DNA from 2 places in the Streptomyces sp. 351MFTsu5.1 genome. Region 1 is predicted to be linked to the other one. Evidence: riboswitches for the same ligand, from Rfam matches in the RefSeq annotation. Region 1 holds a riboswitch; the other holds the start of a gene.

Region 1 (14,527 bases):
CCAGGCGAGACGGCTCGCGCCGAACGCCGCCTATCTCGTCCCGCGCTTCGGGTTCTACAAGGCGATCAGCGAGCAGGTGATGGGGCTGCTGCGGGAGCTGTCCCCGCTCGTGGAGCCGCTGAGCCTGGACGAGGCGTTCGTCGATCTGGAGGCCGGTGGAGCGGCCTGGGACGAGGGGTCGGCCCGACTGGCCGGAGCGAAGCTGCGGGCCGACATACGGGCCGTCACGGCGCTCACCGGGTCCGTGGGGCTCGCCGCCTCCAAGATGCTCGCGAAGATCGCCTCCGAGCAGGCCAAGCCGGACGGGCTGGTGGTGATCGAGCCGGGGACCGAGCGGGCGTTGCTCGGACCCATGTCGGTGCGGACCCTGCCGGGGGTGGGTCCGGCGACGGGGGACCATCTGCGGCGGGCCGGGATCCACACCGTCGAGGAGATCGTGGAGGCGGGGGAGGACGAGCTCGTACGGCTGCTGGGGAAGGCGCACGGGCACGGGCTGTACGCGATGGCGCTGGCGCGGGACGAGCGGGCCGTGGTGGCGGAGCGGGAGACCAAGTCGGTGTCGGTGGAGGACACCTACGACGTGGACATCCATGACCGGGTCCGGGTCGGGCTCGAGGTGCAGCGGCTGGCGGACCGGTGTGTGCGGCGGTTGCGGGGGGCCGGGTTGTCGGGGCGGACCATCGTGTTGAAGGTCCGGCGGTACGACTTCTCGACCTTGACGCGGTCCGAGACGCTGCGGGGGCCCACGGACGACCCCGCGGTGGTACGGGAGGCCGCTCTGCGGTTGCTGGAGGGGGTGGACTCCACGGGGGGCGTGCGGTTGCTGGGGGTCGGGGTCTCGGGGCTTGCCGACTTCACCCAGGAGGATCTGTTCGCCCAGGCCGCGGGGGACGGGGTGGAACACACCGAGGAGGAGGTCGCCGCCGATGTGCCGGTCGAGGAACGGGAGTCGGGCGGCGAGCGGCGGTGGGTCGCCGGACACGATGTGCGGCACGCCGCGTACGGGCACGGGTGGGTGCAGGGGAGCGGGGTGGGGCGGGTGACCGTGCGGTTCGAGACGCCGGACTCTCCTCCGGGGCGGGTGCGGACGTTTTCCGTCGACGATCCCGGGCTGGAGGTCGCCGAGCCGTTGCCGCTGGGGGTCGTGGGTCGCACAGCGGTGGGTCAGGGCTCCGCGTCCTCCGAGCCTGCCACCTTGCCGAAGGGGCGGTCCGGCAGCGGTGGGGGTGGGGCCAGGTCCAGGCCGTAGTGGTGGTAGAGCTGGAGTTCCTGGGCCGGGGAAAGGTGGCGGCCCACGCCGAAGTCAGGGGCGTCCTTGATCAGGGAGCGGTCGTAGGGGACCTTCAGGTTGCCCTCGACCAGTTCGCTGGGCTCCAGGGGGACGAAGGCGTCGCGGGAGAAGAGGCCGGTGCGTATCGCCGCCCACTCCGGGACCCCGGTGGCGTCGTCGAGGTAGACCTCGTCGACGGTGCCGATCTTCGTGCCGTTGCGGTCGAACGCCTTGCGGCCGATCAGGTTGCGCGGATCGATGTCGGTCTGCACGGGCCCTCCACTTGGTCGCAACTCATCCGAAGCGGTCGTAACACTACGAAAGAGCACATTGGGGTGGGCGGCCACTCGAACGCTCGATCGCGGACCGCGCTGGTAGGCTGGCAGACGGCTGTCGACCCCGTGCGGGAGAGTCCTCCAGACGACATCGGAGGCGCCGAAGGAGCAAATCCTCCCCGGAATCTCTCAGGCTCACGTACCGCACGGACGAGGTCACTCTGGAAAGCAGGGCGGGTGTCGACGGCGGCCTCCGCTCTCACCGACGGTGAAAGCCGGTGGCCCTCGGGCGACCGGTGAAGCTCTCAGGTTGAGATGACAGAGGGGGAGGCCGTCGGGGTACCCGCGCCGGGGTACCCCTCGAAGGTCGCGTCAGACCAGGAGGCCTCCGCAATGACCGCCCACCGCATTCCGCTCGCAGAGCTCGAGCAGGGGATCCCGTTCGAGCAGCGTCACATCGGTCCCGACCACGAGGCCCGGGCCAAGATGCTCGCCCAGGTCGGGTACGGCTCGCTCGACGAGCTGACCGCCGCCGCGGTGCCCGATGTGATCAAGAACGCCGATGCCCTGGAGCTGCCCGGAGCGCGCACCGAGGCCGAGGTGCTGGCCGAGCTGCGGTCGCTGGCCGACCGGAACCAGGTCCTCGCCCCCATGATCGGACTCGGGTACTACGGCACCTTCACGCCGCCCGTCATCCTGCGGAACGTGATGGAGAACCCGGCCTGGTACACCGCCTACACGCCGTACCAGCCGGAGATCTCGCAGGGCCGGCTGGAAGCCCTGCTGAACTTCCAGACCATGGTCGCCGAACTCACCGGGCTGCCGACCTCCGGCGCCTCGCTGCTCGACGAGGGGACGGCGGCCGCCGAGGCCATGGCCCTGTCCCGGCGCATGGGGAAGAACAAGAAGGGCCTCTTCCTCATCGACGCGGACACCCTCCCGCAGACCGTCGCCGTCATCGAGACCCGCGCCGAGCCGACCGGTGTCGAGGTCGTCGTGGCGGACCTGAGCCAGGGCATCCCGGCAGAGATCGCCTCCCGTGAGATCAACGGAGTGCTCCTCCAGTACCCCGGCGCCTCCGGGGCCGTACGCGACATCAAGCCCGTCATCGACCAGGCCCACGAGCTCGGCGCGCTCGTGACCGTCGCCGCCGACCTGCTCGCGCTGACCCTGCTGAGGTCGCCGGGTGAACTCGGTGCGGACATCGCGGTCGGGACCACGCAGCGGTTCGGTGTGCCGATGGGCTTCGGCGGGCCGCACGCGGGCTACATGGCCGTGCACGAGAAGTTCGCGCGGAGCCTGCCCGGGCGGCTCGTGGGCGTGTCCGTGGACGCCGACGGGAACAAGGCGTACCGGCTCGCGCTCCAGACGCGGGAGCAGCACATCCGGCGGGAGAAGGCGACCAGCAACATCTGCACCGCGCAGGTGCTGCTCGCGGTCATGGCCGGGATGTACGCGGTCTACCACGGGCCCGACGGGCTCAAGGCCATCGCGCGACGGACCCACCGGTACGCGAACATCATCGCCGCGGGGCTCACCGCCGGTGGCGTGGAGGTCGTGCACGGCTCCTACTTCGACACGCTCACCGTCCGCGTGGCCGGCAGGGCGGCCGAGGTCGTCGACGCCGCGCGGCAGGGCGGCGTCAACCTGCACCTCGTCGACGCCGACCACGTGTCCCTCGCCTGTGACGAGACCACCCTGCGGGCCCAGGTGGCCGCCGTGTGGGACGCGTTCGGGGTCGAGGGCGACATCGAGGCGCTGGACGCGGCCACCGAGGAGGCGCTGCCGGACGCGCTGCTGCGGGGCGACGACTTCCTCACTCACCCCGTGTTCCACCAGTACCGCTCCGAGACCGCGATGCTGCGCTACCTGCGCCGGCTCGCCGACCGTGACTACGCGCTGGACCGGGGCATGATCCCGCTGGGCTCCTGCACCATGAAGCTCAACGCGACCACCGAGATGGAGCCGGTCACCTGGCCCGAGTTCGGGCAGCTGCACCCCTTCGCGCCCGCCGAGCAGGCCGAGGGCTATCTGACCCTGATCCGGGAGCTGGAGGAGCGGCTCGCCGAGGTCACCGGGTACGACAGCGTGTCGCTCCAGCCGAACGCCGGGTCGCAGGGCGAGCTGGCCGGGCTGCTCGCGGTGCGCGGGTACCACCGGGCCAACGGGGACGAGCAGCGGACCGTGTGTCTGATCCCGTCGTCCGCGCACGGGACCAACGCCGCAAGTGCCGTGATGGCGGGCATGAAGGTCGTCGTCGTGAAGACCGCAGGGGACGGCGAGATCGACGTCGAGGACCTGCGGGCCAAGATCGAGCAGCACCGGGACGAGCTCGCGGTTCTGATGATCACCTACCCCTCGACGCACGGCGTGTTCGAGGAGCACGTCGCCGACATCTGCGCGCAGGTGCACGAGGCCGGCGGGCAGGTGTACGTCGACGGGGCCAACCTCAACGCGCTGGTGGGGCTCGCCAAGCCGGGGCACTTCGGCGGTGACGTCTCGCACCTGAACCTGCACAAGACCTTCTGCATCCCGCACGGCGGCGGTGGTCCGGGCGTCGGCCCGGTGGGCGTGCGGGCGCACCTCGCGCCGTACCTGCCCAACCACCCGATGCAGCCCGCGGCCGGCCCGGAGACGGGCGTCGGGCCCATCTCGGCCGCGCCCTGGGGTTCCGCGGGCATCCTGCCGATCTCGTGGGCGTACGTGCGGCTCATGGGCGGTGAGGGGCTCAAGCGGGCCACGCAGGTGGCCGTGCTCTCCGCCAACTACATCGCCAAGCGGCTCGAGCCGCACTACCCGGTGCTCTACACCGGGCCCGGCGGGCTGGTCGCGCACGAGTGCATCATCGACCTGCGGCCGCTGACGAAGGCGACCGGCGTGAGCGTCGACGATGTGGCCAAGCGGCTCATCGACTACGGCTTCCACGCGCCGACCATGTCGTTCCCGGTGGCCGGGACACTGATGATCGAGCCGACCGAGTCCGAGGACCTGACCGAGCTCGACCGGTTCTGCGAGGCGATGATCGCCATCCGCGGGGAGATCGAGAAGGTCGGCTCGGGGGAGTGGGACGCGGACGACAACCCGCTGCGGAACGCTCCGCACACCGCCGGTGCGCTGGGCGGCGACTGGGAGCACGCGTACACGCGTGAGGAGGCCGTCTTCCCGGGCGGTGTCTCGGTCGCGGACAAGTACTGGCCGCCGGTACGGCGGATCGACCAGGCCTTCGGCGACCGCAACCTGGTGTGCTCGTGCCCGCCGCTGGACGCGTACGAGGACTGATCCGAACTGAGGAGGGCCCCGCTTCGGCGGGGCCCTTTTCGCGTCCGGCGTCGGGTGCGGCGCGACGGCGTCAGGCGTTGGCCAGGGCGACCTCGGTCGACTTGATGAGGGCGACGACCGGGGTGCCGGTGGTGAGGGCGAGATCGGTCGCGGATTCCGCGGTGATCGCGGAGGTGAGTTCGCCTCCTTCCACGGCGATCCGCACGGTGGCCATGGCGGCTCCGGTGGCCACGCCTGTGACCGTGCCGGGGAGCTGGTTGCGGATGGACACACCGCGGACCGGGGCGGTGGCGAGGGAGACCTCCGTCGACTTCACCAGGGCGCGTACGGCGGAGCCCTGGGAGAGGCCGAGGTCCTCGACGGCGTCGAGGGTGATCGCGGCCGTGAGGTCCTGGCCGCCGTCGAGGCGGACCTTGACCGTCGCCATGGCGTCACCGGGGGTGACGGCGGTGACGGTGCCGGGGAGCTGGTTGCGGATGCTCAGGGTCATGGGGTCACGGTAGGGCTGGTGCGGGAGCGCGTCCGGCAGGGCACTGCCGGACGCGCTCGCGGGTCACCCCGTGTGGACGCGGGGGCGGCGGGCGCGGTCCGGTTCGGCCTCGCGCAGGACCTCCCGGGTGACGGGGGCGACCTCGCCCTGCCCGAAGAGGAAGAAGCGCAGGAAGTTGGCGAACGGGCCGCCCTCGGTCCACTCGAAGTAGATGTGCGGGGTGCAGCCCGTCTCGTCGCGGACGTGGAGGAGGAGGGCGGCGAGGGCGTTGGGGATGGAGGAGGACTCCAGGGTCAGGACGCGGTAGCGGTTGTGCAGCACCTCGCCCCGTACGGTGAGGCCGGCCTCGAACTCCGAGGGGTCCAGGACCGTGACCTCCACGAACACGAAGTCCTCGCCCGGGATGTCGTTGTCCTCGCGGATCTGCTCGATCTTGTCGCGGTACTCGGCCTTGTCGCGCGAGTCCGGTTCGTTGGCGATGAAGCGGATCTTGCGGCTGGCCATGTCCCGGACGAAACGTTCCGCCAACGGGTCGAGCGTGACGCTGGTGACGCGGAGTTCGAAGGCACGGGCCAGCCGGGAGAGCAGGGACACCAGGATGATGCCGGCGATGAAACAGGCGCCGATCTTCACGCCGTCCGGGCGCTCGATGACGTTGAGCACGGTCGTGTAGAGGAACACCGCGGAGATGACCGCGAAGCCGATCGTCCAGCCCCGCTGGCCCGCCTTGTGGGCGGCGATGGTCACCGCGATCGCCGCCGAGCTGATCAGCACCAGCACGCCGGTGGCGTACGCGCCGCCCTGCGCGTCCACGTCCGCGTCGAAGATCCACGTCACCAGGAAGCCGATGAGCGTGAACACGATGACCATGGGGCGGACGGCGCGGGCCCAGTGCGGGGCCATGCCGTAGCGGGGCAGGTAGCGCGGCATCAGGTTGAGCAGCCCTGCCATGGCGGAGGCACCGGCGAACCACAGGATGGCGATCGTGGACACGTCGTAGAGCGTGCCGAAGGCGCCGCCCAGGTACTGGTGGGCCAGATAGGCGAGGGCGCGGCCGTTGGCCGGGCCGCCCGACTCGAAGTCCTTCTCCGGGATGAGGAGGGTGGTGATGAAGCTGGTGGCGATCAGGAAGCCGCTCATGATCAGGGCGGCGGTGGTGAGCAGTTTCTTGGTGTCACGGATACGGCCGGTGGGGCGCTCCTCCGTGTCACCCTCGTCGCCCTGGACGTGCGGCATGACGGCGACGCCGGTCTCGAAGCCGGAGAGGCCGAGGGCGAGCTTGGGGAAGACGATCAGGGCCACGCCGATCATCACGAAGATGTTGCCGTGTTCGGCGGTCAGGGCGCTGGACCAGTCGGTGACGACGTGGCCCGCCGTGATGATGTGCCAGAAGCCGACGATCACGACGACGACGTTCAGGGCGAGGTAGAGGCCCACCAGGACGACCGCGACGCCGACCGCCTCCAGGAAGCCCTTGAGGAACACCGCGCCGAGCAGGGCGACCAGGACGAGGGTGATCAGCATCTGCTGGTCGTGCAGGGCGCTGTTCAGGTGCGGGTTCTCGACGAGGTGGGTGGAGGCGTCCGCGGCGGACAGGGTGATGGTGATCAGGAAGTCGGTGGCGGCGAAGCCGAGCAGGGTCAGGACGAAGAGCTTGCCCTGCCAGAAGGACAGCAGCCGCTCCAGCATGGCGATGGAGCCCTCGCCCCGGGGGCTCTCCTCGGCGACCCGGCGGTAGACCGGCAGGGCGCCCGCGAGCGTGACGATCACGAGGACGATCGTGGCGATGGGGGAGAGCAGGCCGGCCGCCAGGGCGGCGATGCCGGGCTGGTAGCCGAGGGTCGAGAAGTAGTCGACGCCGGTCAGGCACATCACCCGCCACCAGCGCTGGCCCCGGTGCGCGGGTTCCGGTTCGGCGTGGGGGCCCGTGTGGCCGCCCGGCTTGCCCATGTCGGACAGGCCTTCCAGCATCCAGGCGCGCAGGCGACTGGCGGGCGGCTGTTCGGTCGTGGCCATCGGGGGGTGCTCCTGCGGTGCGGCTCAGCGGGGTGGCGGCCGCCCGGCTGACGGCGGGACAAGCGTAAGCGGAGAGTGACGTCTGGGCCTTCGGATCGGGGCCGTATGGGCGTCAAGCTTCCGTTAAGACTCGGTCCGCAGCGGCCCGGAGTGGGCGATGGGGAGATTCGTCCCGGTTCGGGCTGTGTTGGAGGAGGGCGCGGGGTGGACACGCAGCGTCATGGTGAGGGGGCGAGATGCGGGGACTGGCGGCGCATCTTAGTGGGGGCTCAAGCGCCGGTGGGCAGCTCGACTGGTCGCTCTCGTAAGGATCGCTGAGAATGCCGAATGTTTCGGCTGTAAGTGCGTGGAGCGGCGGTCAGTGACGGCGACTCCCGGGCGCTCGGCCCAGGGCTCGCCGCGCTTCTCTCGCGCGCTTGTCTCCCCCGTGGGTGGCCTCTCCCTTCGTGGGTCCGATCATCGTCCTCTATGGCATCCAGGGCGCCGCGGGCTTCGTCCGGGGCGATCACCTCACCGCCCCTCGCGACGAGTTGAGTGGTTGTTCTTCGAACATTCCCTCTGCACAGGGGGTTGCCACCCCTCCGTAGCTGTCTCTAGGGTGCGGCAGCAGCGAAGCTTTCTGGATCTCTTTCGAAACTTTCGAGACGCAGGGCGGACCAGGACGTCTCCGTCCCGTACCCAAGGAGCGCAAAATGGGCGACCCGGCACTGTCCCGCCGTGGATTCATAGCGGCGTCCGCCGCGGCCGGTCTGAGCATGACGGCACTGACCGGCTGCGGCGGTGACTCGGACGGAGGGTCGTCCGACGGCACGACCACGGTGGAGTGGTGGAACATCTCCACCACCGAGCCGGCGAAGACGGTCTGGGCCGGTCTCGCCAAGAAGTTCGAGGCGCAGAACCCCAAGGTGAAGATCAAGATCGTCCAGCTGGAGAACGACGCCTACAAGTCGAAGATGACGGCGCTGACCGCCTCCGGCAAGCTCCCCGACATCTTCCACACCTGGGGCGGCGGTGTCCTCAAGCAGCAGGTCGACGCCGGTCTTGTCGAGGATCTGAGCGACCGGACCAAGCCCTGGTCCGACGGTCTGCTGAAGGTCACCAAGGAGCCGTACATCCTCGACGGCAAGCTCTACGGCGTTCCGTTCGACATGGGCATGATCGGCTTCTGGTACAACAAGAAGCTCTTCAAGCAGGCCGGGATCAGTGAACCCCCCACCACTTGGAGCGGCTTCCTGGAGGCCGTGAACAAGCTGAAGGCGAAGAACATCACGCCCATCGCCCTCGCCGGCAAGGAGAAGTGGCCGGGGATGTACTACTGGGCCTACCTCGCGATGCGTACCGCCGGCATCGCCGCCCTCCAGAAGGCCAGCGAGGACAAGGACTTCACCGGCGCCGGGTTCGTCGAGGCCGGCCGGCACCTCAAGGACCTCGTGGACCTCCAGCCCTTCCAGAAGGGCTTCCTCAACGCGGCCTACTCCACCCCGACCGGCCAGGCGGCCGCCGTGGGCAACAGCAAGGCGGCCATGGAGCTCATGGGCCAGTGGGCGCCCTCCGTGCAGGCCGACTCCGGCAAGGGACTCGGCTCCGATCTCGGGTTCTTCCCGTTCCCCGCGGTCGAGGGCGGCAAGGGGGCCATCACCGAGGTGTTCGGCGGTGGCGGCGGCCACGCGCTGCGCCGGGGTGCCCCGCAGGCGGCCGTCGACTTCCTGAAGTTCTTCGCCTCCGAGGCCACCGAACTGGAACTGGTCAAGAAGACCAGCATCCTTCCCGTGCTGCCGAACGCGGAGAAGGCCATGACCGACCCCAACCTCAAGCTCGTACAGGCCCAGTTGAAGGCGGCCACCGGCTTCCAGCTCTACCTCGACCAGGCGTACGCGCCCGCCGTCGGCCAGGAGGTCAACGACAGCGTGGCCGCGCTCATCGCCGGCTCCAAGTCCCCCGAGCAGGTTGCCCAGTCGATCACGCAGACGGCGAAGGAAGAGCAGTAGCCCGCGATGACCTCCACGTTCCTCGCAGACAAGCGGAGCGGTCCGGGCACCGAACTCCCGCCCCCGGAATCAGTCAGGGCCCGGGGGCGGGGCCGTCGACGGGTGCTGCACTGGCTCACCGCGGTCGGCTTCCAACTCCCCGCGCTGGTGCTGTTCATCGGCATGGTCCTGCTGCCGATGCTGTTCGCGCTGTACGCCGCGTTCTTCCGCTGGGGCGGCTTCGGCATGCCGTCGGACTACGTCGGCACCAACAACTTCACGGACCTCTTCGACAACCCGGTCTTCCTGGGCGACCTGTGGCGCTGCCTCGTCCTGGTGGTGCTCTCGCTCGTCATCCAACTGCCGTTCGCGCTCGCCATGGCCGTCCTGCTCAACCAGCGGCTGCGCGGCCGGGCCGTCTACCGGATGCTGTTCTTCGCGCCCTACGTGCTCTCCGAGGCGATCACCGGCGTGCTGTTCAGCATGGTCTTCGCGCCGGACGACGGACTCGCCGACCACGTGCTGGGCGCGGTGGGGCTCGACGGCGTGGGCGGGCTGTGGTTCGCCGATCCCTCCTACGTCATGGCGACGCTCTTCCTCGTCATGACCTGGAAGTACTTCGGCTTCCACATGATGCTCTACCTCGCCGGACTCCAGTCCATCCCGAGGGAGTTGACCGAGGCCGCGCTCATCGACGGCGCCGGCGCCTGGCAGCGGTTCCGCAACGTCACCCTGCCGCTGCTCGCGCCCACCCTGCGCATCAGCGTCTTCCTGTCCGTCATCGGGGCGATCCAGCTCTTCGACCTGGTCTGGGTGATCACCCAGGGCGGGCCGGACCACCACTCCGAGACGATGGCCGTGACCATGTTCCAGTACGGCTTCAAGCGCTACCAGGTCGGCTACGCCAGCGCGATCAGCGTGGTCATGTTCGGGATCTGCCTCGTCTTCGCCCTCGCCTACCAGCGGTTCGTGCTCCGCCGCGACCTCGAAGGGGCCACCACGACGATGAGGGGGGACGGCAAGTGACCAGCCGTACAAGCGGTGTTCGCACCCTGCCGATGCACGTGATCCTCGTCGTCGTCGGCGCGGTGATGGTCGTACCCCTCGGGTACGCCGTCCTGTCCGGCTTCAAGTCGACCGACGAACTCTCCAGCAATCCGTTCGGTCTGCCGAGGAAGTGGCTCACCAGCAACTACACCGACATCCTCGGCGGGAGCGACTTCTGGCGGCTGCTCGGCAGCAGCACGCTGATCGCGGTCGGGACGACGGTGCTGGTGGTCGCCCTGTCCGCGCTGGCCGCGTTCTCGTTCGCGCGGTTCGCCTTCCGGGGGCGGGAGGCGCTGTTCACGCTCTTCACGATGGGGCTGATGTTCCCCTTCGCGGTGGCGGTGCTCCCGCTGTTCCTGCTGCTGCGCTCGCTCGACCTGCTCGACAACCCGCTCGGTGTGATCCTGCCGCAGGCCGCCTTCGGGCTGCCGATGACCATCATCATCCTGCGGGCCTTCTTCCGGGAGATCCCGGGGGAGCTGGAGGAGGCGGCCACGCTCGACGGGTGCAGCTCCTTCGGGTTCTTCTGGCGCGTGCTGCTGCCGATGGCGCGGCCCGCGCTCGGCACGGTGTCGGTGCTCGCCGTCGTCACCAGCTGGAACAACTTCATGCTGCCGCTGCTGGTGTTCACCGACAACACATGGTGGACGCTGCCGGTCGGTGTGCAGCAGTTCCAGGGGCAGTACTCCGCCGAGTACGCGCGAGTCTTCGCCTATCTCGTGCTGGCGATGGTGCCCGCCCTCGCCTTCTACTCGGTCGCCGAACGCCAACTGGTCGGCGGCCTGACCGCCGGAGCCACCAAAGGCTGACGGCGTTTTCTCCAGTACGGCTCACCCACCCCCGCACGTGAGGAGTCGCACCATGCGCAAGAACCGTCTCAGACTCGCCGGAGTCCTGGCCGCGGCCCTGGTCGTCACCGGCCTGGGCGCGCCCGCCGCCCAGGCCCACGGCAAGCCGGCCACGCTCGCCGACCTCGCCCAGCGGCACGGCCGGTACTTCGGCAGCGCCACCGACAATCCCGAGCTCGTGGACGAGCCGTACAAGAAGATCCTCGGCAGTGAGTTCGACCAGATCACGCCGGGCAACGGCATGAAGTGGTACGCCACCGAGCCCCAGCAGGGCGTGTTCGACTTCTCCGCGGGCGACGAGATCGTGAACCTGGCCCGGGCTCATCACCAGAAGGTGCGCGGCCACACCCTGGTCTGGCACAGCCAGTTGCCGGACTGGGTCACCTCGCGCGAGTGGACGGCGGGCGAGCTGCGGGCCGTACTGAAGAAGCACATCCAGACCGAGGTACGGCACTACCGGGGCAAGGTGTTCGCCTGGGACGTCGTCAACGAGGCCTTCAACGAGGACGGTACGTACCGGGAGACCGTCTTCTACAAGACGCTCGGTCCCGGTTACATCGCGGACGCGCTGCGGTGGGCCCGGCAGGCCGACCCGAAGGTCAAGCTGTACCTCAACGACTACAACATCGAGGCGGTCGGGGCGAAGAGCGACGCCTACTACAACCTGGCCAAGGAGTTGAAGGCGCAGGGCGTTCCGCTCGACGGGATCGGGCTCCAGGCGCACCTGGCGCTCCAGTACGGCTACCCGGCCACCCTGGAGGACAACCTCCGCCGCTTCTCCAGGCTGGGCCTCGACACCGCGCTCACCGAGGTCGACATCCGGATGATCCTGCCGGCCACCGAGGAGAAGCTGGCCCAACAGGCCGAGTGGTACGCCGACGTGACCGACGCGTGCCTCGCCGTGCGGCGGTGCGTCGGCATCACGGTGTGGGACTGGACCGACAAGTACAGCTGGATACCGGCCTTCTTCGAGGGCGAGGGCGCTGCGCTGCCCTGGGACGAGCAGTTCCAGCCGAAGCCGGCGTACTTCGCGATCAGGGAGGCGCTGAAGTAGGGGGCGGGTGCGTACGGGGCTGGGGCGGGTCCGGTCGGGGCACCTTCGGGGGCGCTGACCGGACCCGTGCGCTGGCCGTGCTCGGGGTGGTGAGGTCCATGGGGGAGCGGGGGTCCTCGGGGCGGGAGTGCTGATCCGTGTGCCTTCAGCGGGCGGCCCTGGGGGCTCTCGGGCGGCAGAATCCTGCGGCTTGGCGCGCCAACGGCGCAGCTGGTCTATGAGTTGGCCGCGGCGGTGGGGGGCATACGTCGGTGGCTCGGCAGGGTGGCCACCGGCCCGCCTCGCGGACCGGCGGGCTTCGCCGGTCGGGGCTGTCCTGCGGGCGTGGGGCGGTCCTGGCCGGCGGGGTCCTGTAGTCCACCGGTCGGGCCAGTGCGGTGTGGAGCTCGCGGGTCCCGCTGTCTGTCGGTGGGGTGGCTGCGGCGTGGTGGTTTGGGCGGAGCGGGACCTGTGCGGGGGCGGAGGTGCCGTGGTCCTGCCCGGGGCGCTGTGGTTGGGCGCTGGGTCGCCTGACAGAAGGGCGTCTTACTGGTTGCGTTGCGCGTGGCGCCACCCGCCAGGGGGTCGTCGGAGTGGCCGTGTCCGCGTTGCAGCCCCCGTCCGGGCCGTTCCCGTGTGCGGCGGCGTGCGTCAGGGGGGCGCAGGAGGAGCCGTGCTGGATCGGACCACCAGTTCTGTGCCCAGTTCTACTCGGGGGCTGTCCGGGGGTTCGTTGCGGGTCAGTTTGAGGATGGTGCGGACGGCCAACTTGCCCATCTCCGAGAGGGGTTGGCGGATGGTGGTGAGTGGGGGTGCGGACCAGCGGACTTCCGGGAGGTCGTCGAAGCCGACCAGGCTCATGTCCTCCGGGACCCTGAGGCCGCGTCGTCGCAGAGCCTCGATCGCGCCGAGGGCCATCTGGTCGCTGGCCGCGAAGACCGCGGTCGGCGGCTCGGGGAGGTCGAGGAGCTTCTCGCAGCCGGCGAAGCCGGACTCCGGGTGGAAGTCGCCCGGCACCACCAGTGACTCGTCGAGGGCGAGCCCGGCGCCCTCCAGCGCGGCCCGGTAGCCGTCGAAGCGGGCCCGGGAGCACAGCAGTCGGGGCGGTCCTGCGATCAGGCCGATCCTGCGGTGGCCCAGCGACAGCAGGTGCTCGGTGGCCGCCAGTCCTCCCGACCAGTTCGCGGCGCCGATGGTCGGGGCCTCCGGTGCGGGTGAGCCCGCCGGGTCGACGACGACCAAGGGGACGCCGAGGGCGCGCAGTTCGTCGTGGAGGACGGTGTCCAGCGCCGAGGTGACGAGGATGACCCCGTCGGAGGCGCGGGCGCGGAGGTTGCGCATCCAGTCGCGGGCCGCGCCGGAGCGGCCGTGGATCGCGGAGACCACGGTGCCGACGCCCTCCGCCTGGGCGACCTCCTCGACACCCCGGATGATCTCCACGGCCCAGGGGCTGTCGAGGTCGTTGAAGACCAGGTCGAGCAGGGCGGCACGGGTGCCGGGGGCCGCCGGGCGCCTGCGGTAGCCGTACCGCTGGAGGAGTTCCTCGACCCGGGCGCGGGTGCGCGGGGAGACGTCCGAGCGCCCGTTGACCACCCGTGACACCGTCGGCACCGAGACTCCGGCCTGCCGGGCGATCTCCGTGATGGTGACTCTGCCCCGGGGCTCGGCACCGGCCTCGCCAGCTCTCACTGCCCACCTCCGCGTCGTAGCCCCGAAAGCGTTCGGGTTCCGAAAGCGTCCGAGTGCTGAAAGCATCCCGTGTGCCGAAAGCTTCCGAGCTCCGAAACTTCCAGGAGTCTTCCGGAAGAGTGGGTCCATATACAAGGCGTCACAGTAAGTGATCGCCCTCCGACATGCGTCGGGGCCGGTGCGCAGACAGTCGCTGCGAGCCGGCCCCTCAATGTCTCCGGGCGGTACGGCGGCCAGGCCCTGGCCGCCCGGCAGTGCTCAGGCCGCCGTGGCCCCCGCGAGCGGGCGGTGCGGGGCGATGACCCGGCCGTCGGGCAGGAGCTCACCGGTGTCCTCGAAGAGCAGGACGCCGTTGCACAGCAGGCTCCAGCCCTGTTCCGGGTGGTGCGCCACGAGGCGGGCGGATTCCCGGTCGGCGGAGTCGGCGGTGGGACACGGTGGCTGGTGCTGGCACATGGGTGGGATCTTTCGCTGTGTTGTGGTCATGACGTCCCCCGTCGCGATTACTCAGTCGGAACCCAGTGTTGCCCCACGGGCGTCAATCCGCAGGTATTTCGCATCACCACTTCTTCACAGATTGGAGACGCGTCACCCGGCCGGGCGGTTCATCTGA
Region 2 (14,527 bases), on a different contig from region 1:
CCGGCGGCACCGGAACCGGGTCCGTCGGACTGGGCATCACGATGCTGGCGTTTGCGGCACTGCCGCTCGTCGCCTCGGCGCTGGTCCTCACATATGGGCTGACCGCCCGAATGGAGGTCCACAGGATGGTGCAGATCGCGGCAGCGGCCCTCTTCTTCGGAGGCCTGGTGTCGTTCCTGTTCGCCGTTCTGCTCGCCATGGCGTAAGCAGGAGGCGGTAAGCACGGTGGTGGCGGTCTTCCCTCAGCGGAGGCCGCCACCGCTACCCAGAGCGTGTGTCAGCCAGTGGTCCAGCGCGGCTGGCGTTGTGCCCGCCCACCCGAGGTGGGCGTCAGGGCGAACGAGCATGACGGTCCGTCTGCCGCCGGTCTCCGAGACTGCGACCACTGCGGTATCCGCGCCCAGGTGTCTGCGAGCGATGGCCGCAAAGGTCGGCGCAACCGCGGCGGGGGCGACAATCGCCCACCGGTGACCGAGTTCCCCGTGCAGGCGGGTGCGGCTGCCGTCCTCCCGGAGGCAGGTCAGGTCGGGTACGCGATCTCCCGCACGCAGTCCGACACCGATCCCAAGGCGCGACCACCGGTCTCCCAGAGGCCCATTGCGGTAGCTGATCCTGAGCTGCGAGGACTTCTCCCAGAGCAGCCGTTGCGCGGTCGGGAGACGGAGCAACGGAACCAGGGCATGGTCACGGACGGCGCGCACCACCATGTTGTCCGCGACGGCCAGACGCGTAACGCCGCTCGTCGAAGCCACCACCTCGCGGGCCACCGGACGCCGTTCGCTTTCGTAGGTGTCCAGCAGGCGGCTGTGGGCTCTGCCGGAGGCGACCAGAGCGAGCTTCCAGGCCAGGTTCTCGGCATCACCGAGCCCGGTGTTCATGCCCTGTCCACCGAACGGGCTGTGTACGTGAGCGGCGTCTCCCGCCAGCAGAACCCGGCGGGACCGGTACCGGGTGGCCAGGCGGCGCTGAATACGAAAGGTCGACGTCCACAAGTCCGTCCATCGCTCGGGCGGCCGGATCCCGGCGTGCTCCTGAACGGCCAGTCTCAGCGCATGCGACACACGATCGGAACCTATGTCCTCGCCATCTGCGGGAGCCGACGCCACCAGTCGCCAGACGCAGTCCCCGGGCAGAGGAAATACCCCGAGCATTCCCTTCCGGTGCAGCCACGCCGACACCACGTCCCTGGGAAACGGCAGCGACGCACGCACATCCGCGAGGAAAAAACCGTCCACCACGGGCGCTCCGGGAAAGTCGATGCCCGCCGATCCGCGCACGCGGCTGTGTGCCCCGTCGCAGCCCACCAGCCACCTCGCGCGCACCGCTCCGTCGTCGAGCTGAACCGTCACGCTCTCCGCATCCTGATCGGCGTCGATGAACTCCCGGCCCCACTCCACCTCGACACCAACATCGCGGAGCCGCCGCAGCAACTGCGCTTCTACCTCTGCCTGCGAATTGACGAGCACAGGGCGATCCACGAGCGCCGCATGCGCGCCGACCTTCAGACGCATCAGACACTTTCCGTTGACGTGTGTGACGAACTCCGCGACTCGCACCGATCGCTCAGGCAGTCCCTCCAGAGCTCCGAGCCGGTCGAGGACTTCGGAGCCCCGCGGCTGGATCCCTAGAGCACGTGACGCTGTCGAGGGCCGCTCCGCCTTGTCGACAATCCTGACCGATACCCCGGCCAGGGCCAGGCCGCATGCCAGGGCCAGCCCGGTCGGCCCCGCGCCGACCACGACCACCATCGGACCTTCCACCTGGCATCCTCCGCGACTGAGATCTGAAGTGGCCGGAGTGTCGAGCCTAATGCGAGTGAGAGTTTCGTCGTTCACTGCCTCCCATGTGCGCCCCTCGAAGCCCCGGCCCTGGCGGACGGTGCACGACAAAGTCCCTCGCCGGGGCCACTCCGGCAGGTCCGGCACGCCTTGGCCATGCTCGGGACCCACCGAAGGCGGAGGGCAGGCGTGCGGTGGTGGCACCGTTTACCGGATCCCCCTGGTGTGGTGATGCCGACGGACTGCGTGATGAATCGCTGTCAGGGCGACGCCGAGCGCGACGACGATGGCATACAGCACAGCTACAGCCGCCGCGACGGCGGCTGCGCTGAACTGCGGGGGGCGCAGGAAGAGGAAGGGCATCGCCGCGGCGCCGGACCAGGCAAGAGTGCCCACGACGGTCAGGTAGGCAGCGGGCCACCAGGCGAGCAGAGTGGCCTCGCGCCAGGTGGCAGGGAGAGCGTAGGGGGCGAGGAGGAACTCCGCGACCACCAGGATCGGTGCTCCTCCGTGAAGGAGGAGCGTCGCCGAGCGTGCCCACGCGTCGTCATGAGCGCCGAACCAGGTGCCTGACGGACTGCTCGGTGCGATCACCGTCATGTAGATCAGCGAGGAGAGCACCACCCCGACCACGGCGGCACCACGGACCCGGTCGCCCCAGGCGCTGTTGGAGGTCCCGCGCACAAGTTGCCAGGTCAGCAGGGTCGCGGCCAGCATCGCCGAGTCGACCGTGAAGTACAGCAGTGAGGGGGTCGGATCCGTTCGCTGGATGAACTGGCAGATCACGCCAAGCGTGAGCACGGTAGCGCCGCTTCCTCGGAGCCGTGCGAGGGTCCGGCTCGGTCTGGTCGGTGAAGAGGTCACGAGGGCAACGTCCCCGATGTGTGTGCCAGGGCCGTCATGGTGGAGCCGACGGCCGGGAGTGACTGCCAGAAGGCGTGCGGGCCGGGGACGTGCGGGAGACGCGCCTCGATCCCTTGTCCCTCGGCGGACTTCACCAGGTCGCGCACCGCCAGTCGCGGTGACAGAGAGCTCTGCTCTGCACGGACCACGACCAGGCGGCTCGCCCTTGGGGCCGGGCGTCGCGTGGCGGCCCGGAGGTCGTCGGAAAGACAGCTGGCGCGTAGCGCGTTCGCGAGAAGCAGCAGGTCGACGCGGCGCCGGGTGTTCGGCGCCGCATCCGGGCAGGCTTCCAGGGGCGGTACGGCGCCGGCCACCGTAGCCGTCTCTTCCAGGTAGGCCCCGACCAGGCGGTTCTCGCGACGCACGGCTGACAGGAGGCCGGCGGCGCTCCACCTCTGGACCGCGACCGGTTCGACCAGCACGACGGTCTGCATCGGCGGGCCCGTCTCGGCCGTACCGGAGACGGCGGCCATGGCAGTTGCGAAGGAGGCCCCGAGGGAGTAGCCCATCACGCCCGTCGCACCGGAGGACCCGGCGCAGGGCCAGGGCGGACTCGTCACACACGACAGCGCGAGGAGCCCGTGCGCACACAGCCAGCAGATCTGCGTGCGCGGTCTCCGGTGCGTCTGCCCGTCGGTAGACCCCCGGGACAGTTCGTCTATGTCTCCCTTGGCTCTGGAGGCTTGAGGGGATCGATTTATACATTCTGACGGCGGTCGGCGCTCAGGGCGGATCCGAACGGCGATCGAGGAAGTCACGAACCCCCAGGTCAGGCCTCCATCCCGTGAGATTTCCTGGGGACTTTTCGGGGACTTTCAAGCCTGTCCCAGGGACTTCTCGGGGACTTTCCGCCGCGTAAGCAGGGAAGGCCCTGACAGCGCTGAAAGAAGCGAACGCGCTGGTCAGGGCCCATCCCCTCAGCACTCGATGATGTTCACCGCGAGCCCCCCGCGCGCCGTCTCCTTGTACTTCACGCTCATGTCCGCCCCGGTGTCCTTCATCGTCTTGATGACCTTGTCGAGGGACACCTTGTGGGAGCCGTCGCCGCGCAGGGCCATCTTCGCCGCGGTGACCGCCTTCACCGCGGCCATGCCGTTGCGTTCGATGCAGGGGATCTGGACCAGGCCGCCGACCGGGTCGCAGGTCAGGCCCAGGTTGTGCTCCATGCCGATCTCGGCCGCGTTCTCGACCTGTTCCGGGGAACCGCCCAGGACCTCGGCCAGCGCGCCCGCCGCCATCGAGCAGGCCGAGCCGACCTCGCCCTGACAGCCGACCTCCGCGCCGGAGATGGACGCGTTCTCCTTGAAGAGCATGCCGATCGCACCCGCGGCGAGGAGGAAGCGGACCACGCCGTCCTCGTCCGCGCCGGGCACGAAGTTCATGTAGTAGTGCAGGACCGCGGGGATGATGCCGGCCGCGCCGTTGGTCGGGGCGGTCACCACCCGGCCGCCGGCCGCGTTCTCCTCGTTGACCGCCATCGCGTACAGCGTGATCCACTCCATGGAGTGGGCCAACGCGTCACCCTCCGCCCGGAGTTGACGGGCCGTCACGGCCGCGCGCCGGCGCACCCGCAGCCCGCCCGGCAGGATGCCCTCCTGGGACATGCCCCGGGACACACAGGCCTGCATCACGCGCCAGATCTCCAGGAGTCCGGCCCGGATCTCGTCCTCCGTGCGCCAGGCCCGCTCGTTCTCCAGCATCAGGGCGGAGATCGACAGGCCGGTCTCCTTGGTCAGGCGCAGCAGCTCGTCACCCGTGCGGAACGGGTACTTCAGCACCGTGTCGTCGAGCTTGATCCGGTCCTCGCCGACTGCGTCCTCGTCCACGACGAAACCGCCGCCGACCGAGTAGTACGTCTTCGACAGGAGCTCGGCGCCCGAGGTGTCGTACGCCCACACCGTCATGCCGTTGGCGTGGTACGGGAGCGCCTTGCGGCGGTGCAGCACCAGGTCGTCGTCGAAGGAGAAGGGGATCTCGTGCTCGCCGAGCAGCTTCAGCCGCCCCGCGGACCGGATCTCCGCGACCCTGTCGTCCGCGCCCGCCACGTCCACCGTCCGGGGAGACGCCCCCTCCAGGCCGAGCAGCACCGCCTTCGGGGTGCCGTGGCCGTGGCCGGTCGCGCCCAGGGAGCCGTAGAGCTCGCAGCGGACCGAGGCGACGGCCGGCAGCAGGTCCTCGTTGCGCAGACGGCGGGCGAACATGCGGGCCGCGCGCATCGGGCCGACCGTGTGGGAGCTCGACGGGCCTATGCCGATCGAGAACAGGTCGAAGACCGAGATGGCCACGGGAACTCCTTCAAAAAGGGTGGGGGCACACGTCGTCGGGTGCCCCCACCGTGGAACTACTTGCTCAGGCCGTTGAGGCCGGGGTACAGCGGGTGCTTGTCCGCCAGCGCCTTGACGCGGGCCTTCAGCGACTCCACGTCGTACGACGGCTTCAGCGCGGAGGCGATCACGTCCGCGACCTCGGCGAAGTCCTCGGTCGTGAAGCCGCGGGTGGCCAGGGCGGGCGTGCCGATCCTGAGGCCCGACGTGACCATCGGCGGACGCGGGTCGTTCGGGACGGCGTTGCGGTTGACCGTGATGCCGACCTCGTGGAGACGGTCCTCGGCCTGCTTGCCGTCCAGCTCGGACTCGCGCAGGTCGACGAGGATGAGGTGCACGTCGGTGCCGCCGGAGAGCACGTTGACCCCGGCCTCCCGGGCGTCGTCGGCCGTCAGACGCTCGGCGAGGATGCGCGCACCGTCCACCGTACGCCGCTGGCGCTCCTTGAACTCCTCGCCCGCCGCCACCTTGAAGGACACCGCCTTCGCCGCGATCACGTGCTCCAGGGGGCCGCCCTGGAAGCCCGGGAAGACGGAGGAGTTCAGCTTCTTCGCGAACTCCTTCTTGGCGAGGATGATCCCGCCGCGCGGGCCGCCCAGCGTCTTGTGGGTGGTGGAGGTGACCACGTCCGCGTGCTCGACGGGGTTCGGGTGCAGCCCGGCCGCGACCAGACCGGCGAAGTGGGCCATGTCGACCCACAGGTACGCCCCGACCTCGTCGGCGATCCGCCGGAACTCCGCGAAGTCCAGCTGCCGCGGGTAGGCCGACCATCCGGCGATGATCACCTTGGGCCGGTGTTCGCGCGCGAGCTTCTCCAGCTCGGCCATGTCGACCAGGCCGGTGGCGGGGTCCACGTGGTACGCGACCACGTCGAACTGCTTGCCGGAGAAGTTCAGCCGCATCCCGTGGGTCAGGTGACCGCCGTGCGCGAGGTCGAGACCGAGGATGGTGTCGCCGGGCTGGGCCAGCGCGAACAGGGCGGCCTGGTTGGCGGAGGCACCGGAGTGGGGCTGCACGTTGGCGTACTCGGCGCCGAACAGCTCCTTGAGCCGGTCGATCGCGATCTGCTCGGCCACGTCGACGTGCTCGCAGCCGCCGTAGTAGCGGCGGCCCGGGTAGCCCTCGGCGTACTTGTTGGTGAGGACCGAGCCCTGCGCCTCCATGACCGCGAGCGGGGCGAAGTTCTCCGAGGCGATCATCTCGAGCGTGGACTGCTGCCTGACCAGCTCGGCGTCGACCGCGGCGGCGATCTCCGGGTCGAGCTCGTGCAGGGGCGTGTTCAGTGCGGACATCAGGTGCGGACTCCTCAGCCGGCGGAAAAGGCGGTGTACTCGTCGGCGGAGAGCAGGTCGGCCGGCTCCTCCGCGACGCGTACCTTGAACAGCCAGCCGCCCTCGAAGGGGGCGGAGTTCACCAGCGCCGGGTCGCTGACGACGTCCTCGTTGACCTCGGTGACCTCACCGGAGACGGGGGAGTACAGGTCGGAGACCGACTTGGTCGACTCCAGCTCGCCGCAGGTCTCGCCCGCGGTCACCGTGTCACCGACCTCGGGGAGCTGGACGAAGACGACATCGCCGAGCGCGTTGGCCGCGTGCTCCGTGATGCCGACCGTCGAGACGCCGTCCTCGGCGCCCGACAGCCACTCGTGCTCCTTGCTGTAACGCAGCTGCTGGGGGTTGCTCATGGCCTGAATTCTCCTGTACGCGGGGGAGTGCTGACGAAGGGGGGACTGCGGAAGGCGTGCGTGAACCGTGACTCCGTGCTCAGCATCACCTACGGCGGTTACTTCTGGCGCTTGTAGAACGGCAGCGCCACGACCTCGTACGGCTCGTGGCTGCCCCGGATGTCCACGCCGACACCCGCCGTGCCCGGCGCCGCGTGGGCGGCGTCGACGTAAGCCATGGCGATCGGCCTGCCCAGCGTGGGGGAGGGGGCGCCGGAGGTGACCTCGCCGATCACCTGGCCGTCCGCGACGACCGCGTACCCGGCACGCGGGACGCGACGCCCCTCGGCGACGAGCCCGACGAGGACGCGCGGCGGCTTGTGGGCGGCGTTCTCCGCGGCCTCGCGCAGGGCCGCGCGGCCCACGAAGTCGCCGTCCTTCTCGAACTTCACGACCCGTCCGAGGCCGGCGTCGAAGGGGGTGAGGGAGGTCGACAGCTCGTGGCCGTACAGCGGCATGCCCGCCTCCAGACGCAGCGTGTCCCGGCAGGACAGTCCGCACGGGACCAGGCCTACGCCCTCGCCCGCCTTGGTGAGCGCCTGCCACAGCTCCACCGCGTGCTCCGGCTTCACGAACAGCTCGAAGCCGTCCTCCCCGGTGTACCCGGTGCGCGCGATCAGCGCGGGCACCCCGGCGACCGTGCCCGGCAGTCCGGCGTAGTACTTCAGGCCGTCGAGGTCGGCGTCGGTCAGCGAGGCGAGGATCCCGGGGGACTCCGGTCCCTGGACGGCGATCAGGGCGTACGCGTCCCGGTCGTCCCGCACCTCGGCGTCGAAGCCGGCCGCCCGCTCGGTCAGGGCGTCGAGGACGACCTGCGCGTTGGAGGCGTTGGCGACGACCATGTACTCGCTCTCGCCGAGGCGGTAGACGATCAGGTCGTCGAGGATGCCGCCGTCCTCCCGGCAGATCATGGTGTAGCGGGCCCGGCCGACGCCGACCGAGGCGATGTTGCCGACGAGGGCGAAGTTCAGCAGCTCGGCGGCCTGCGGTCCGGTCACGGTGATCTCGCCCATGTGGGAGAGGTCGAACAGTCCGGCCCTGGTGCGCACCGCGTTGTGCTCGTCGCGCTCGGAGCCGTAGCGCAGGGGCATGTCCCAGCCGGCGAAGTCGGTCATCGTGGCACCGAGGGAGCGGTGCAGGGCGTCGAGCGCGGTGTGCCGGGGTGCAGAACTGGTCATCGGACGGTCGTCTCCAGAATCCAAGGCATGACAGGCGAGGTCTTTCCTCCCCATCTGTCATCGGAACCTGAGAGGTTCGCCATGAAGGACATGGCTTGCACCGTGGGTGGGGCCACCGGCGTCGGCGGCCCGCTTTTCAGATGTGCCTCGCCCGCGCGGTAACGGGGCCTGAGAGATTCAAGGGAGGGACTTGCTCCTTCGGCGCCCGGGTACACGTACCCGGAACTCTCCCGCGCGGATTCAAACGGCCGGTATGCAGTTGGCGCCGCCATCATTGCACGCTTCGAGGCCGACGTCAGGGCCGGATCCGACGCCTCCTTCTGTAACCGGTCTGTGGCGGTACGCGTACAGAAACGCGAGAGATCGTCCATTACCTTCTCTTTACGCTCGGTGGGGAGGGGTAGAACCCCCTGAACCCGGAGGAGGACGATGACGGTGAACAGGACCACCGCGTACGCGACGACCTCGGGCATCGCGCTGCCCAAGCAGCCCGCGGCGCCGGCCGTCGAGGCCCGCGGCGCCCACCCCGTCGTCCGTGACCTGCGCGAGCGCGCGGGTCACAGCCCGCACGCCCTGCTCTTCGGTCCCCGGGACCTCGTCGTCGTCACCGGGCTGCCCGGCAGCGGCAAGTCCACCCTCATGAAGCGGGCGGTCCCCGGCACCCGCGTCGACTCCCAGGACACCCGCGACCGCTGGGACCGCCGGCTGTCCCGCTTCCTGCCGTACGCCGTCTACCGCCCCCTGGTCCGGCTCGCGCACTACGCCGGACTGCGCCGCGCACTGCGCTCCGGCGCCGGAGTGGTGGTGCACGACTGCGGGACCCAGACCTGGGTGCGCGGCTGGCTGGCCCGCGAGGCCCGCCGTCGCGGCGGCACCCTGCACCTGCTGCTCCTCGACGTCACGACGGACACCGCGCTCGAGGGCCAGCGCGAGCGCGGCCGGGGTGTCTCCCGGTACGCCTTCCTGCGGCACCGGGGCGCGGCGGCCCGTCTGATCCGCTCCGTGGAACGCGGCGACCTGCCCCCGGGCTGCGGCTCGGCGATCCTCCTCGACCGCGACGCGGCGGACGTACTGCGCCGGATCGGTTTCACGGGCTGAGCCGGCGCACTCCGCGGTGGATCGGCTGCACGGCCGAGCCACACAGCCGGTGCACCCGCTAGCCTTTCAGCCACATCAGCGGTTCACAGCAGGCGGTCAGAACAGATGGACTTCCCGGCGGATCTTCCCGCGGACTTCCCGGCACAGTCGGCACACCCCCACCCGCACGGCGGGTGGCCCGGCAACGAGCTGGAGGAGGTGCTCTCGGCCTCCCTCGGCATTCCCTCGGCCGGCGGACGGATCATCGAGGTCCTCGGCCGCAGCTTCGTCTGGGTCCCGCTGCCCAACGGCGGCGGCCCGCACAGCGGTCCCCTCGACCTGCCCACCCTGGAGATCGACGGCCAGGCGTACGTCCCGGTCTTCAGCTCCGAGGAGCAGTTCCGCCAGGTCGTCGGTTCGCACCTGTCGTACACGATCGCCCCGGCGGTGGAGTTCGCCCGCGGCCTGCCCCCGCACGTGGGCATCGCCGTGAACCCCGACGGCGTGGTCGGTGTCCCGCTGCCGCCCGCCGCGGTCGCCGACCTCTGCCGCGTGGGCCGCACCCCGCTGGACGGCCCCAACACCGGCGGCCGCGTCAAGCTCTACGAGCCCGACTGGCAGGACGACCCGGTCGACTTCCTGGCCGCCGCCTCGGCCGAGTTCGCGGCGACCGGCGTGGTCCTCACCGCCCGCCGCTGCCTGGCCGCCATCGAGACGGCCGACCCGGTGATGTTCGTCGGCGTCGAACTCTCCCAGTGGGAGGGCGACTTGCGCACCCTCCCGATGGACGCCCTGGGCCGCGCTCTCGGCACGACCCCGGTGAAGTGGCCGGTCAACCTGGTCCTGTTGGACGTCGCGGACGACCCGGTCGGCCACTGGATGCGAGCCCAGGTCCGGCCCTTTTACACCCAGGGGACGTAATGCAGGGGCGCGGGGCTGTATCGATATGCGGCTCCGCCGCGTGGGCGCGATCGACCCCCACGACCCGCAGTCGCGATCCGACGCCAGGAACCGAGCTCCTGGGCGCTTAAGCTGTGTCCATATCCGGGGCAACAATCAGGGAAGGGGCGGTCCAGGTGAGCGCCAGCGGCACGGGCACCGCGACCGGCACGGTCGAGCACATGCTGCGCCAGGTGACCCCCGGGCGCTACGACGCCTACGAGGCACTGCTGCGCGCCCTCGCGACCCCCACCGTCGGTCAGGTCTGGATGCTGCTGTGGCACGGCCAGTCCGGCTCCCCGGACGCCCAGTACGGAAACATGGAGGTCGACGGCCACGGCTACGCCCCCTGCGTGACCTCGGCCCAGGAACTCTCCGCGAGCGGCTGGAACCGTTCCTACGAGGTCGTCGACGGCGTCGACGTGGCCCGCACCCTCTACCCCGACCACTACGGCCTCTGGCTCAACCCGCACGCCCCGGGCGGTGGCGTCGGCATCCCCTGGCTCGACCTGCGCCGCATCGCCACCGGCCTGGAGCGCCAGCCCGCCGGTCCGCTCCGGCTCTCGGAACCCGGCATCGAGGTCCCGCAGTTCTACGCCCTGCTCGTGCAGAACGCCCACCGCACCCCGGCGGTCCGCTCGCTGCGCCGCGCCTGGGTGCAGCCCGCGCTCGGGGCGCCGTATCTCGCCATCGGCCTGGATGTGTACGACACCAGCCCGTCGGCCGTGGACTCGGTGCGCGCGATGATGCAGCAGTCCATCGGCGTGGTCCCGGAGGGGCTGCCGGTGTCGACCGTGGCGATGTCCGACGAGTACGACCCGGTGGCGCTGTGGATGCGCGCGGGGGCCCGGCCCTTCTACGACCGTGAGGCCCACGGTGCGCCCGCGCAGGCCCCGGCGGCCGGGTACGGCTATCCCCCGGCCCGCGGTGCTTACTGAGAGCTACGGCAACCCGTTCGGCTCGTTTACGTAACAGCCACATTTCTTCGCGCGTAGATGGCGGCGAATCGTCGCCGATGTCACCTATTGTGCCGTTCTGTCCCAACTGGCATGCGTCCGGGAGGCGTTACCCGCTGTTCGGATAACGGAATCCCTCGTACTGCATCACGGTTACGCATACTTTCTTCGCCAGACCTGGCGGGTGATCGCAGCGAAGCTGAAGACTCCCCAGGCAGACGCAGGAACAGACGTTCCTGTGAGCTGAGCAAGTCGACAAAGCCGTAATCCACGGCGGGTGTAGGCCGGTCACCACCGGCGAGAGGGGTCGGGTCACTGTGACCGCACCGATCGAGACCACCGGGGCGCAGGCCGAGGCGCAGCCTGAGGCTGTCCTCGCCGGCGCCGGCAAGGGGCAGATCGAGGGCCGTTCCCTGGGGCAGATCGCCTGGTCCCGTTTCAAGAGGGACAAGGTGGCGGTCGCCGGTGGCGTGATCGTCATCCTGCTGATCCTGATCGCGGTGCTGGCCCGTCCGATCCAGGCCCTCTTCGACCTGGACCCGAACGCCCTGCACCAGGACCTCATCGACCCCAACACCTCGCTGCCCAAGGGCGCCTGGGGCGGCATGAGCTGGGACCACCCGCTCGGCGTGGAGCCGAAGTTCGGCCGCGACATCGCCACCCGCATCCTCGAGGGCTCCTGGGTCTCGCTGGTCGTGGCCTTCGGCGCCACCATCCTGTCGAACACCATCGGCGCGGTCCTCGGCGTGGTCGCCGGGTACTACGGCGGCCGGGTCGACACGATCATCAGCCGGCTGATGGACACCTTCCTGGCGTTCCCGCTGCTGCTGTTCGCCATCGCCATCTCGGCCACCCTGCAGGGCGGTGCCTTCGGGCTTGAGGGTCTGCCGCTGCACATCAGCGTGCTGATCTTCATCATCGGCTTCTTCAACTGGCCCTACCTGGGCCGTATCGTGCGCGGCCAGACCCTGGCCCTGCGCGAGCGGGAGTTCGTCGACGCGTCCCGGGGGATGGGGGCCAAGGGGCCCTACATCCTCTTCCGGGAACTGCTGCCGAACCTCGTCGGCCCGATCATCGTCTACTCGACGCTGCTCATCCCGACCAACATCCTCTTCGAGGCGTCCCTCAGTTTCCTCGGCGTCGGCATCCAGCCTCCGCAGGCGTCCTGGGGCGGCATGATCAACCAGGCGGTCGACTACTACCAGGTCGACCCCCAGTTCATGATCGTGCCTGGTCTGGCCATCTTCGTGACCGTCCTCGCGTTCAACCTGCTCGGCGACGGTCTCCGCGACGCTCTCGACCCGCGCAGCCGCTGACCAACGGCGGCGGTGAGAGTCCACAAGATTTCCGACAATTGAAGGGGAAGCAGACCATCATGCGAAGGTCAGCGCTGGCCGCAGTGGCGGCCATCGGCAGTGCGAGCCTGTTGCTCTCGGCTTGCAGCAAGGCCGATGACAACGACGGTGGAGACGGAAGCAAGTCGGCAGGGGCCAACGCAGCGACCAAGGGTGTCGTCAACGCCTCCACCCAGAAGGGTGGGACGGTCACGTACGAGTACTCCGACGTCCCGGACTCCTTCGACCCCGGCAACACGTACTACGCCTACATGTACAACCTCAGCCGGCTCTACGCCCGCCCGCTGATGACCTTCCAGCCCGGTCCGGGCGAGGAGGGCAACAAGCTGGTCCCGGACCTCGCCGCGAGCGCCGGTCAGCCCAGCGACGGCGGCAAGACCTGGACGTACAAGATCCGTTCGGGTCTGAAGTTCCAGGACGGCACCCCGATCACCTCGAAGGACGTCAAGTACGCCGTCGAGCGCTCCAACTTCGCGCGTGACGTGCTCTCCCTCGGTCCGAACTACTTCCAGCAGTTCCTGGTCGGCGGCAAGGCGTACAAGGGCCCCTACAAGGACAAGAGCGCCGAGGGCCTGAAGTCCATCGAGACGCCGGACGACACCACGATCGTCTTCAAGCTCGACCGTCCCTTCCAGGAGTTCGACTACCTGGTCGCGACCCCGCAGACGGCCCCGGTGCCGCAGGCCAAGGACACCGGCGTCGACTACGTCAAGAACATCGTGTCCTCGGGCTCGTACAAGTTCCAGAGCTACAAGGAGGGCCAGGAGGCCGTCCTCGTCCGCAACGAGAACTGGGACCCGAAGACCGACCCGCTGCGCAAGCAGTACCCGGAAAAGATCGTCGTCAAGCTGAAGGTCAACGCCGAGACGATCGACCAGGACGTCCAGGCCGGCGACGCCATCGACCTCGGTGGTACCGGTGTCCAGGCCGCGACCCAGGCGAAGGTCGTCAACGACTCCAAGCTGAAGGCCAACACGGACAACACCTACGGTGGCCGTCTGGTCTACATGGCGATCAACACCCAGGTCGCGCCGTTCGACAAGGTCGAGTGCCGCAAGGCCGTCGAGTACGCCATCGACAAGGTCTCCGTGCAGACCGCCGAGGGCGGCCCGATCCGCGGTGACATCGCCACCACCGTCCTGCCGCCGGACGTCATCGGCTACCAGAAGGCCGACGTCTACGCGACCGACGGCAACAAGGGCGACGTGGCCAAGGCCAAGGAGCAGCTGAAGGCCTGCGGCAAGTCGACCATCAGCACCAACCTCTCGGCGCGCAGCGACCGTCCGCAGGAGATCGACGCGGCCACCGCGATCATCGCCTCGCTGAAGAAGGTCGGCATCAACGCCAGCCTGAAGCAGTACCCGTCGGGCAAGTACTTCACCGACTACGCCGGTGTGCCGACCTTCGACAAGAAGCAGAACATCGGCCTGCACATGATGCAGTGGGGTGCCGACTGGAACTCCGGTTACGGCTTCCTCCAGCAGATCCTCAACGGCGGCGCCATCGGCACCTCCGGCAACACCAACCTCTCGTATCTGAACGACAAGCAGATCAACGAGATGCTGGAGAAGGCCATCGCCACCGAGGACGACACCACGCGCAACGGCCTGTACGCCCAGATCGACAAGCGTGCGATGGACCTGGCGGCGCTGGTCCCGCTGACCTACTTCAAGGTCCTGCTGTACCGTCCGGCCGGCTTCACCAACCTGGTGTCCACGGCGGCCTTCAGCGGTCAGTACGACTACCTCAACATCGGCACGACCAAGAAGTAGCCCCGGAAGGCAGGTGAAGGCATTGGTGCCCGTGGGCTTCGCGGCCCACGGGCACCAGCGCCGATCCCCGTGATCTCGTACATCCTCCGTCGGACGTTCGCGGCAGTGATCCTGCTGCTGGTCGTCACCGCGGTCACCTTCGCGATCTTCTTCCTGCTGCCGCGGATGGCCGGCCAGACCGCCGACCAGCTCGCGCAGCAGTACCTGGGGAAGAGCCCGTCGAAGGCGGACATCCTCGCGGTCAAGCAGAACCTGGGTCTGGACGACCCCCTGTACCTCCAGTACTGGCACTTCATCAAGGGTGTCGTGTCCGGGGCCACCTACAACCTGGGTCCCACCACCGCGCACTGCGACGCACCGTGCTTCGGCTACTCCTTCAAGACCCACGAGGCGGTCTGGCCGCAGCTCACCTCGCGCATCCCCGTGACCGCGTCGCTGGCCCTCGGTGCCGCCGTGCTGTGGCTGGTCTCCGGTGTCGTGATCGGTGTGATCTCCGCGCTCAAGCCCGGCAGCTTCTTCGAC

What was found. A riboswitch is a leader RNA that binds a small molecule or an ion and turns the genes downstream of it on or off. The one in region 1 is predicted to bind glycine.
Region 2: it holds a riboswitch for glycine, as region 1 does, so the genes downstream of both, gcvT (glycine cleavage system aminomethyltransferase GcvT) here and gcvP (aminomethyl-transferring glycine dehydrogenase) in region 1, are expected to answer to the same signal.

What each region holds. Positions count from the first base shown of each region.
Region 1 is NZ_KB911797.1:9,145-23,671, forward strand. It holds gene H295_RS0136310 (DNA polymerase IV) at 1-1,249, shown strand, start outside; gene H295_RS0136315 (PRC-barrel domain-containing protein) at 1,165-1,542, opposite strand; glycine riboswitch at 1,665-1,760, shown strand; gene gcvP (aminomethyl-transferring glycine dehydrogenase) at 1,939-4,824, shown strand; gene H295_RS0136325 (TOBE domain-containing protein) at 4,895-5,314, opposite strand; gene H295_RS0136330 (APC family permease) at 5,378-7,330, opposite strand; gene H295_RS0136335 (extracellular solute-binding protein) at 8,023-9,318, shown strand; gene H295_RS0136340 (carbohydrate ABC transporter permease) at 9,325-10,323, shown strand; gene H295_RS0136345 (carbohydrate ABC transporter permease) at 10,356-11,153, shown strand; gene H295_RS0136350 (endo-1,4-beta-xylanase) at 11,206-12,246, shown strand; gene H295_RS0136355 (LacI family DNA-binding transcriptional regulator) at 12,877-13,914, opposite strand; gene H295_RS0136360 (DUF5999 family protein) at 14,173-14,370, opposite strand.
Region 2 is NZ_KB911794.1:121,634-136,160, forward strand. It holds gene H295_RS0134390 (hypothetical protein) at 1-206, shown strand, start outside; gene H295_RS0134395 (FAD-dependent monooxygenase) at 243-1,748, opposite strand; gene H295_RS0134400 (Pr6Pr family membrane protein) at 1,986-2,579, opposite strand; gene H295_RS44060 (hypothetical protein) at 2,639-3,241, opposite strand; gene H295_RS0134410 (L-serine ammonia-lyase) at 3,599-4,966, opposite strand; gene glyA (serine hydroxymethyltransferase) at 5,023-6,297, opposite strand; gene gcvH (glycine cleavage system protein GcvH) at 6,312-6,689, opposite strand; gene gcvT (glycine cleavage system aminomethyltransferase GcvT) at 6,788-7,906, opposite strand; glycine riboswitch at 8,053-8,149, opposite strand; gene H295_RS0134430 (AAA family ATPase) at 8,336-9,004, shown strand; gene H295_RS0134435 (enhanced serine sensitivity protein SseB) at 9,110-9,904, shown strand; gene H295_RS0134440 (enhanced serine sensitivity protein SseB C-terminal domain-containing protein) at 10,060-10,860, shown strand; gene H295_RS0134445 (ABC transporter permease) at 11,196-12,194, shown strand; gene H295_RS0134450 (ABC transporter substrate-binding protein) at 12,254-14,005, shown strand; gene H295_RS0134455 (ABC transporter permease) at 14,075-14,527, shown strand, end outside.